3 regions of the Agarivorans sp. QJM3NY_33 genome follow, and region 1 is predicted to be linked to each of the others. Evidence: predicted binding sites of a transcription regulator. Region 1 holds the regulator's gene; each other region holds the start of a gene.
The links. Region 1 encodes sigma-54, which starts transcription at its own class of promoters, with help from an activator protein. Its sites were predicted from a motif close to GTTGGCACGNNNNTNGNNT; they were not measured.

Region 1 (3,280 bases):
GAGTATTTAGATGTTGTTGACATTGGTCTTCGGGAACCAGTAAGGCAAATATTAAATCAACGGCTTGATTGTCAATGGCGTCAAAGGAAATCGCCGGAGTACAGCGTAATAATACTGCGGTCGCATGGTATTGATTGCCTATTCTACCGTGAGGGATCGCGATGCCTTGGCCAATGCCAGTACTGCCCATGCGTTCACGATTTAATAAACTTTCAAATATACTTTTAGATGTGGTGTCGAGTTGCTTCGCAACTAGTTCACTGATCAATTCCAATGCTCGTTTTTTTGACGAACATTGGACTGCACTTTGGGTGCAGTCCAAGCTTAGTACTTTATCTATTTGCATTACTATGACTAATGTTTGGTGAGTTTTTCTTTATGCTTAATGACTTGGCGATCGAGCTTATCGATGAGGCTATCGATGGCCGCGTACATATCAGCGTGTTCTGAAGTGGCGAATAATTCACCACCATTTAGGTGTATAGTGGCTTCGGCAATCTGATTCAGTTTTTCGACATTGAGAATAACATGGACATTATTAATTTGGTCGAATCGTCGTTGTAGCTTAGTAAACTTAGTGTGGACATATTCTCTCAAAGACTCAGTGATTTCTACGTGGTGTCCAGTAAGGTTAATTTGCATAGATGTCGTCCCCTTTATAGTGGCCTTTAAATAAGGCTCTTACGTTGGTTAGAAGGTGGAATAGCCAATGACTCACGATATTTAGCTATCGTACGCCTAGCCACCTTGATGCCTTGATCTGCCAAAATATCAGCGATTTTACTATCGCTGAGTGGTTTACTGGTATTCTCGGCAGCAACCAGTTTCTTAATTAATGCACGAATGGCTGTTGAGGAGCATTCTCCTCCACCATCGGTAGCCACATGGCTAGAGAAAAAGTATTTGAGTTCGAAGATCCCGCGAGGGGTATGCATGAATTTTTGAGTCGTGACCCTAGAGATCGTGGATTCATGCATTTCAACCGCTTCGGCAACATCATTCAATACCATCGGTTTCATGGCTTCTTCACCATATTCAAAGAAAGCTTGTTGGTGATGCACGATGCAATTAGAGACTTTCAGTAGGGTTTCGTTACGGCTTTCAATACTCTTGATGAACCATTTTGCTTCTTGCAGATGGCTGCGAATAAACTGGGTATCGTTGGCGTTGGTCGAGGTTTTAGTCATCGATGCATAATGTGAATTGATGCGTAGTTTTGGCATCGCGTCAGGATTGAGTTCAACCACCCAGCGACCTTGACGTTTAATCACCGAGACATCGGGAATTACGTATTGGGCTTGATTTGGTTCGACGGCATTACCAGGTCTTGGCTCTAAGGTGTGAATCAGCCGCATCACTTCGCGTAGCTGCTCCTCTTTTAACTTGGTTTTACGGGCCAATAAACGAAAATCTCGATTTGCTAATACGTCAATATGATTCGATACGATGTCTTTCGCTTCATTCAGCCAAGGTGTTTGTTCGCTGAAACGACTTAATTGGATGAGTAAGCATTCCTGTAGAGAGCGGGCAGCAATACCAACTGGATCGAAGTGCTGAATACGTTTAAGTACTGCTTCAATTTCATCTAACTCGACATCTAAATCATTATTTTCAATCGAACGTAGTCCCTCAAGTAATTGCTCACAATCTTGTGTCAGGTAACCTGATTGGTCGACTGCGTCGATGATGGCGAGGGCGATAGCTTGGTCTATTTCACTAAAAGGCGTGAGGCGCATTTGCCAGAGCAAGTGATCTTGTAAGGAGTCAACGGTTTCACCTTGAAACAACATGTCGTTGTCATCACTGCTGCTACCGGATGAAGAGCTGGCAGGAGCCGAGCTCGCGCTGTAAATGTCATCCCAAGTTGAGTCAACCGGAAGATCGTCTGCGACGGTATCTTGACTAATCGCATCGCCAGTTTCCATCTGGCTGCTATCGATCTCCGTTTGGCTATTGTTTGCATCACTATTTTGCTCGCTGGCTGATTTAAATTCAGCCGAGTCTGCGTCATTTGCTTGCGCTTCATCTGCTTCTAGCAGAGGATTACTCTCCAAAGCTTCTTGGATTTCCTGCTGCAGATCCAGCGTCGAAAGCTGGAGTAAGCGTATGGCCTGTTGTAACTGGGGGGTCATGGTTAATTGCTGACCAAGACGCAACTGCAAAGATGCTTTCATTAATTACCGCTGTTCCTTCTTTTTATTATCGCGTTTGAGGACATACTTTAACTATAGCTTGAATTGTTCACCGAGATAAACTCGTTTCACATGCTCATTTTTAAGTATCTCCTCAGGTTTTCCTGAGGCTATCAGTTCGCCTTGGCTAACGATATAGGCGTGCTCACAAACATCTAGTGTTTCTCTTACATTGTGGTCGGTGATCAATACACCCAGACCGCGATCACGAAGATGTTCAATGATTTTTTTTATATCGATAACAGAAATAGGATCCACGCCTGCGAAGGGTTCGTCAAGCAAAATAAACTTAGGTGCGGCAGCTAGAGCGCGGGCAATTTCTACTCGGCGACGTTCACCGCCCGACAGACTCATGCCTAAATTCTTGCGAATATGACCAATATGAAACTCTTCAAGTAAGTCATCGAGCGCGCCCATTTGTTGTTGTTTATCGAGGTCTTTACGTGTTTCTAAGACCGCTAAAATATTCTTTTCTACCGAGAGGCGACGAAAGATAGATGCTTCTTGCGGTAGGTAACCTATGCCTTTGCGAGCCCTGGTATGCATGGCGGTACTTGACAGATCTTCGTTGTCAATTAGGATCCGCCCTTGGTCCCTTGGGACTAAACCAACCACCATATAAAAAGTGGTGGTTTTTCCAGCGCCATTGGGCCCTAATAAACCGACAATTTTTCCAGTTTCAACATTGAGACTCACGTTTTTAACGACCTTGCGCCCCTTGTAACTTTTGGCAAGGTTTTCTGCAATTAAGGTACTCATGGTTGAGGCGTGGCCTTGGGGGCAACTTTGTTGAGTTGTTGGGGTAAGAAAATGGTGGTCACCCGATTGTTTTGGTCGCCCTGAGCAACCATTTCTTGTTTGTTAATGCTGTATTTAATCATTTGACCTTTGACTAAGCTTTCTTCTTGCTTCAGCAGTGCATTGTTAGTAAGCGTAAGCGTTTGAGTCTTCAAATCGTAACGCACTTCGTTCGCCTCTGCTTCAATGGGCTTACCATTATCTAAGAGCTGATAGAAGGTGGCTGGTTTGCCTTTTGCTATCATCACTTCGCTGCCTTTTTGCTCACTTCCGATAACGCTCAGTTCTTC
Region 2 (3,280 bases), 530 kb from region 1:
GTCGGGTGGAACAGGGCGTGAACCCAGGGTTTCCAGTAAGGGATGCGCCAAGGGCTTTGGCAGCTGTTCAACCCGAACAATTTGCAGGCTCAGGTTGTCATCACTCCCCGCTTGATAGGCCTGCTCGACAATCTGTTTTGCGGCGGCCTGTAAGTCGGTTGCATGCTGGCTAAGCGCCTGTTCAAGCACCGCGGCGGTAATAAATTCATAGACGCCATCGGTGGCCAGAATAAACACGTCAGCGGCCTGTACCCGCAGCGACTGGTAGTCGAACGGGCAGTGAGCCTCAATGCCCAGGGCACGACTTAAATGACTCTGCTGCTCAGAAACCCATAAGCGATGGTCGTGGGTGAGCTGTTCCAAGCCATGCTGATTCAAACGATATACCCGGGTATCCCCCACATGAAACACATGGGCAACATCACCTTTCACAACCAAGGCACTGCAAGTGCATACGTAGCCCTTGTCTTTGTCGTAACGGTAAGGGCTGTGTTGCGTTTGACTAAACAACCAGGCGTTGCTGGCAGCGAGTACCCGCTCGACCGAATGTTGAACCGACCAGAGTTCTGAGGTGCAATAATAGTCATCTAAAAAACTATTCACCGTGGTCTCGCTGGCAATATGACTAAGCTGGCTGGAGCTGATCCCATCGGCCATCACCACCGCCACGCCTTTGGAGGCAAGCAACGAGTCGCGAGGGATCAGGCTGCCATGGCAGTCCTGATTCAGGGGCTTGCGCCCCTTATCAGAATAGCTGCCAATGCTCACTTGCAATAGGCTGGTCATCGTGACGTCAACCTTGCTTAAGCATTCACTGAAGCGCTGGCTTTTTCCGCGGTGACACGAGGTGCCTTCGCCAGCTGACGTTTAGGTGCGGTTCTCACGTGAGTGGTATACAGAGTTAAACCGGTAAAGGCTAAGCCGCCAACCAGATTACCCAGTGCGGTTGGAATTTCATTCCAAAGGAAGTAGTCCATAATCGAGAAGTCTCCCCCCATAATTAAACCGAAGGGGAATAAAAACATGTTCACCACCGAGTGCTCAAAGCCCATATAGAAGAATAAGAAGATAGGCATCCACATCGCTATCACCTTCCCGCTCACCGAGGTAGAGATCATCGCGCCAACAACCCCCATTGAGACCATCCAGTTACATAGCATGCCGCGTACAAAAATAGTAAACCAGCCCGCAACCCCATGCTCTGCATACCCCAGAGTACGTGCTTCACCAATGCTGGCCGCCTTTGCCCCCACCGCGCCAGCTTCAACGTTAAAGCCGTAAGTAAAAATAAAGGCCATCATCACCGCCACGCTTAACGCGCCGCCAAAATTACCCAAAAACACTAAACCCCAGTTGCGGAGTAAACCCTGCACATCAACCCCGGGGCGTTTGTCGAGCAAGGCCAGCGGTACCAGTACAAATACCCCGGTGAGCAAATCAAAACCCATGAGGTAGAGCATACAAAAACCCACGGGGAACAAAATGGCCCCCAGTAAGAAGTGTCCGGTATTCACCGCGATGGTAATCGCAAAAATAGCAGCCAGCGCTAAAATAGCCCCCGCCATAAATGCACGAATCACAGTATCGCGAGTGGACATAAATACTTTAGATTCACCCGCGTCGACCATTTTGCTAACAAATTCTGCTGGAATTAAATAAGACATAACTTTCCCTTTATGACTAATTGAATAAAATTTCTGATGGCTCATAAGACCAACGACCCACCTTTACAAAGCAGTATCAAGGATCACTGCAACTGGTTGATGCGATCTTTGCTTGCGCAACATAGTCTCTATAGCAATTGCTGAGCCAAGCAGAACCAACCTCCAGCAAATTGATAACAAATCAGTAACAGTAAGCTATCGAGCAACGTTTAAGTCTAGGAATCACCAGCAACAGCCAAGATAAAGCGCACCAATATATAGCCTAAGCTATTCAATTTAATGAAAAATACTACTTTATGGGTAGTTTTCAGTGCGGCGTGTACCTCTCTCACCAACAGGCTCGTTCAAGGCAGAACTGCGGTTTAAAGACCTCTTAGTATTGCGGAAGTGTTACGGCAGTCCTCGGCAACATCCATCTGCAGGGATGCCCAAGGAACACCGATTTTGAAGATAGCTTCGAGACGAAATAAAAGCCGTTTCATCACTATCAGGTATCTGCTTGGTCAGGAAAGCAAATACCTGAGAGCTAAACAGCAGTTAAGCTTTGGGGAGGTGGGCTTTGATAATTTGATAAAGCTCGGGACGATACTCTGCGATCTCATCCGGACTTAAGCCTTCCAAGGAATGCGGATACTTCAACCACTGGCTGGTTTCATGTAAGAAGTAATCGGGCACCCGCTCGGTTTTATTGCGTTCCGGTTTAAAATAAGGCACGGCCACACGAATATCGCTGGGCGTGTTCAGCCGCGCCAAACGCGTTAATTCGCTGATAATTGCATCGATGGAACGTCCGGTATCAAACACATCATCAACAATCAATAAGCGGTCATGCTGCTGCACATGTTTCACCAGATAGTTTAGGCCAAACACCTTGACCTCTTTGGCCTGATTATCAATCGCCGCAGCATAAGAAGCGGTGCGGATGGCAATATTGTCGCTAGTGATACCGTGATAAGCCAAAAACTCCTGTACCGCAATACCAATCGGTGCCCCGCCGCGCCATACCGCAATAATAAAGCTGGGACGAAAGCCACTGCTCAGCACTTGCTCAGCCAAACGGAATGAGTCTTCTAAAAGATCTTGGCCGCTAATATAGAGTTTTTCACTCATTTCCATGTATCCTATTAAAAAGCTGACCTCAGGGTCAAAGTTGTAGTATAAAACTAGCATTAATCAGCCCGCTTATTCAAGGATACTAAGATGCCATTGAACCAGCCCACAGACCAGCTGCAAAAACATTATTTAGATGAAGATACGCTGATCCAAGACTCTTTCCGACTCGGCGTTAAAATATTTGAAAGCGGATTCCGTCCAAGCTTTATTGTCGGGCTTTGGCGTGGCGGCAGCGCAGTGGGGATTTACGTGCAAGAGTGTTTGCAAACCCTTGGTTTAGTCACCGATCACATCTCGGTACGTACCTCTTATCAGGGCCAAGCCAATTATCAGCAAATCTTAGAGCAACCAGACTCGATTCGGGTACACGGTATTCAATACCTCCTGGAAAACCTCAATGTTGATGATAGTCTGCTTATTGTCGACGATGTGTTTAGCAGCGGTCATAACGTAGTGGCGGTGATTAATCGGCTGCAAAGTAAACTAAAACGCAACATGCCAAC
Region 3 (3,280 bases), 2.3 Mb from region 1:
TTTTAGCATTTCTTATATGATACCGATTAAAGCAAAGTAACAATTGGCTTTTTTGTCTATGCTTAACAAGTTGGCACTAGGTTAAACGGCGTCAAAAAAACGGCTATTAAGTAAGATTAAGTATTAGTATACAGGGGTAAGCAAAGTTAATGCCCTTTTCTAGGTCTAAGGAGTGACAAACGTATGGCGGGTATTTTAGATTCGGTAAACCAACGGACTCAGTTGGTTGGGCAAAATCGCCTAGAATTGTTGTTGTTTAGGTTAAATGGTTCTCAGCGCTACGGTATTAATGTTTTTAAAGTGAAAGAGGTATTACAATGTCCTCCGCTAACTGCATTACCTAAGCTTAATCCTGTGATCCGCGGTGTGGCGCATATTCGAGGTCAAACCATCTCCGTTATCGACTTAAGTTCAGCGACTGGCGGCCGACCTATCGAAGATCTTTCTAAGTGTTTTATTATTATTTCTGAGTATAACCGTTCGGTCCAAGGCTTTTTAGTGGGCTCAGTTGAAAGAATTGTTAATATGAATTGGGAAGATATTCTGCCACCACCAAAAGGAGCTGGTAAATTTAACTATCTGACAGCGGTTACCGAAGTAGAAAAAGAATTGGTTTCTATTTTGGATGTAGAAAAAATCTTAGACGAAATTTCTCCTGTAAGCACTACCGTGAGTCAGACGATTGTCGATGAAGCAACCGAAAATGTTAAAAACGACAAAAAAGTATTGGTGGTTGATGATTCATCGGTTGCGCGTAATCAGGTTAAAAGAGCGGTGACGTCTTTGGGTGTTGAGACGATCCTTTGCCAAGATGGGCGTGAAGCTTATGAATTATTGGTGAACATGGCAAAAGATGGGCCGATTACTGATCAAATAGCTTTAGTTATTTCAGATATAGAAATGCCAGAGATGGATGGTTATACATTGACCGCAGAGGTGCGCTCTCATCCAGACTTGAAGAATTTACATATAATCTTACATACTTCGCTCAGTGGAGTATTCAATCAGGCGATGGTAAATAAAGTTGGTGCTAATGCCTTCGTTGCTAAATTTAATCCTGACGAGTTGGCTGCGGCTGTTCGTCAATCGTTATAGAAGAGTGTGGACGCATTTGTGAGAACAATCACTGACGATGTATATAAACAGTTCTGTGGCTTTTTAGAGAAGCAATGTGGAATTGTATTAGGCGATAACAAACAGTATTTAGTGAAAAGTCGTCTGTCTCCGCTAATGGCTCAGTACTCTATCGCAAGTTTAACCGAGTTGGTTCAAAAAGCGATGAGTTTACGCGAGCGAGATCTCCGTGCTTCGGTGGTCGATGCGATGACAACCAACGAAACCTTATGGTTTCGTGATACTTATCCTTTTCAGTTATTGGGTGATAAGCTTTTTCCTGAATTTCAAAAACTCACTCGGCCAGTTAAAATTTGGTCGGCGGCTAGTTCATCGGGACAAGAGCCTTATTCAATCATGATGACCGCTCTTGAATATCAAGCGAGAAAACCTGGTGCTTTATCGATGGGCGTTCAAGTGGTAGGGACCGATATTTCGCCGTCAATGTTGGAACATTGTAAGCGTGGAGAATACGATTCTTTAGCTTTAGCGCGTGGTTTATCGCCTGAACGTAAACGTCAATTTTTTGAAGCCACCAGTGATGGTCGTTTTCGAGTGAATGACAAAGTTAGAAAGAATGTCAATTTTCGCCCCCTAAATTTACTCGATAGTTATTCATTAATGGGTAAGTTTGACATTATTTTCTGTCGAAATGTGCTTATCTATTTTAACGCTGAAGTAAAATCTAAGATTTTGAATCAATTTGCTCAGGCTTTAAATCCTAATGGCTATTTGATGCTGGGCGCTTCCGAGTCAATTACTGGTTTAACCGATCGATTTAATATGTTGCGATGTAATCCCGGCATTGTATATCAACTGAAATAATTTCAACGATAGAGCGGCAGAATAGGCAACTCTTGCCGCTTTTTGCCGCTAAAGGTCCTTAAGTATTCAGTGCTTCGCCTTACTCAGGCTTTACTTTCCTATTTACTCTGTATTCCCAACGTCAAAAAAACACTGGCACAGCTTTTGCATTTTTCCATTTGTAATTGTGTGAAGAGGTGTGTATGGCAATAACTTTCGATAAAGCATTAGGTGTTCATCAGTATACGGTTGGGGTAAGAGCTCGGCGGTCTGAGGTTCTCGCGAGTAATATCGCTAATGCCGATACACCTAATTATAAAGCACAGGATATTGACTTTAATAAGGCTTTTGCAGCCGCTAAGGCTGGACAGCACAGTGGCATGCAGCTTACCAATGATCGTCATATGGGCGGTGGTAGCAGCCAATTTTCAGAATTGGGTTTTCGCATCCCCAACCAGCCCGACACGGGCGATGGTAACACCGTCGATATACAGCAGGAAAAAGCAGATTTTATGCAAAATGGTCTGGAATACCAAGCTGGTATCGGCTTTTTGTCTAGTAAATTTTCTGGTTTACGTAATGCGATTAAAGGAGGTCAATAATGAGTTTCTTCAACGTGTTTGATATCTCGGCTTCAGCGATGAAGGCCCAGTCGGTGAGATTGAATACTACCGCCAGTAATTTGGCGAATGCTGACAGCATCAGCTCTAGTATTGACCAAACCTATCGTGCTCGAAAGCCAGTGTTTGCTGCAGAGTTAGAACGTGCGGGTAACGCTCAAGGCGAGTCGGCAAAAGTTAAAGTTGCTGGTATTGTCGAGTCGGATGCCCCTTTGCGTAAAGAGTATTACCCAGAACATCCCATGGCGAATGAAGATGGTTATATCTTTAAACCAAATGTTAATGTGATTGAAGAAATGGCCGATATGATGAGTGCCTCGCGCTCCTATCAAGCGAATGTGCAGGTCACTGAAGCTGCGAAGCAAATGCTAAATAGCACTCTCAATCTGGGTAAAAGTTAAGGAGTAGGTCGTGTCTACTATTGATCCACTACAAGGTAACCGTTGGCAACCTGAGTCGATTGTTCCGGAAAGTAATAATAATCAGTCATTAGGGCAGGAAGACTTTTTCGCGCTATTGACCACCCAGTTGCAATATCAAGATCCGAGTAAGCCAGTTGATAACGCTGAAATGATCGCGCAAATGGCTTCCTTCCAGACTTCTGAAGGTATCGCCGAGCTGGGAACCAAATTTGACACGATGAACTCGATTATGAATTCGTCTGCAGCTTTGCAAGCCTCAACGCTAGTGGGGCAAAAAGTATTGGTACCCTTGGACTATGCCCACAATACGGGCAGTGGTTT

Region 2: the regulator sigma-54 is predicted to act here: its motif matches at 1,796-1,814, upstream of ACRRSY_RS16725 (formate/nitrite transporter family protein).
Region 3: the regulator sigma-54 is predicted to act here: its motif matches at 2,070-2,088, upstream of flgB (flagellar basal body rod protein FlgB).

Annotation. Positions count from the first base shown of each region.
Region 1 is NZ_CP194039.2:4,230,199-4,233,478, reverse strand. Features, by position in the region: gene ptsN (PTS IIA-like nitrogen regulatory protein PtsN) at 1-346, opposite strand, end outside; gene hpf (ribosome hibernation promoting factor) at 355-642, opposite strand; gene ACRRSY_RS18975 (RNA polymerase factor sigma-54) at 669-2,174, opposite strand; gene lptB (LPS export ABC transporter ATP-binding protein) at 2,226-2,951, opposite strand; gene lptA (lipopolysaccharide transport periplasmic protein LptA) at 2,948-3,280, opposite strand, start outside.
Region 2 is NZ_CP194039.2:3,703,507-3,706,786, forward strand. Features, by position in the region: gene ACRRSY_RS16720 (protein kinase domain-containing protein) at 1-786, opposite strand, end outside; gene ACRRSY_RS16725 (formate/nitrite transporter family protein) at 804-1,664, opposite strand; gene ACRRSY_RS16730 (phosphoribosyltransferase) at 2,202-2,774, opposite strand; gene ACRRSY_RS16735 (phosphoribosyltransferase) at 2,865-3,280, shown strand, end outside.
Region 3 is NZ_CP194039.2:1,976,910-1,980,189, forward strand. Features, by position in the region: gene flgA (flagellar basal body P-ring formation chaperone FlgA) at 1-9, opposite strand, end outside; gene ACRRSY_RS08990 (chemotaxis protein CheV) at 184-1,095, shown strand; gene ACRRSY_RS08995 (CheR family methyltransferase) at 1,114-1,938, shown strand; gene flgB (flagellar basal body rod protein FlgB) at 2,121-2,519, shown strand; gene flgC (flagellar basal body rod protein FlgC) at 2,519-2,938, shown strand; gene ACRRSY_RS09010 (flagellar hook assembly protein FlgD) at 2,949-3,280, shown strand, end outside.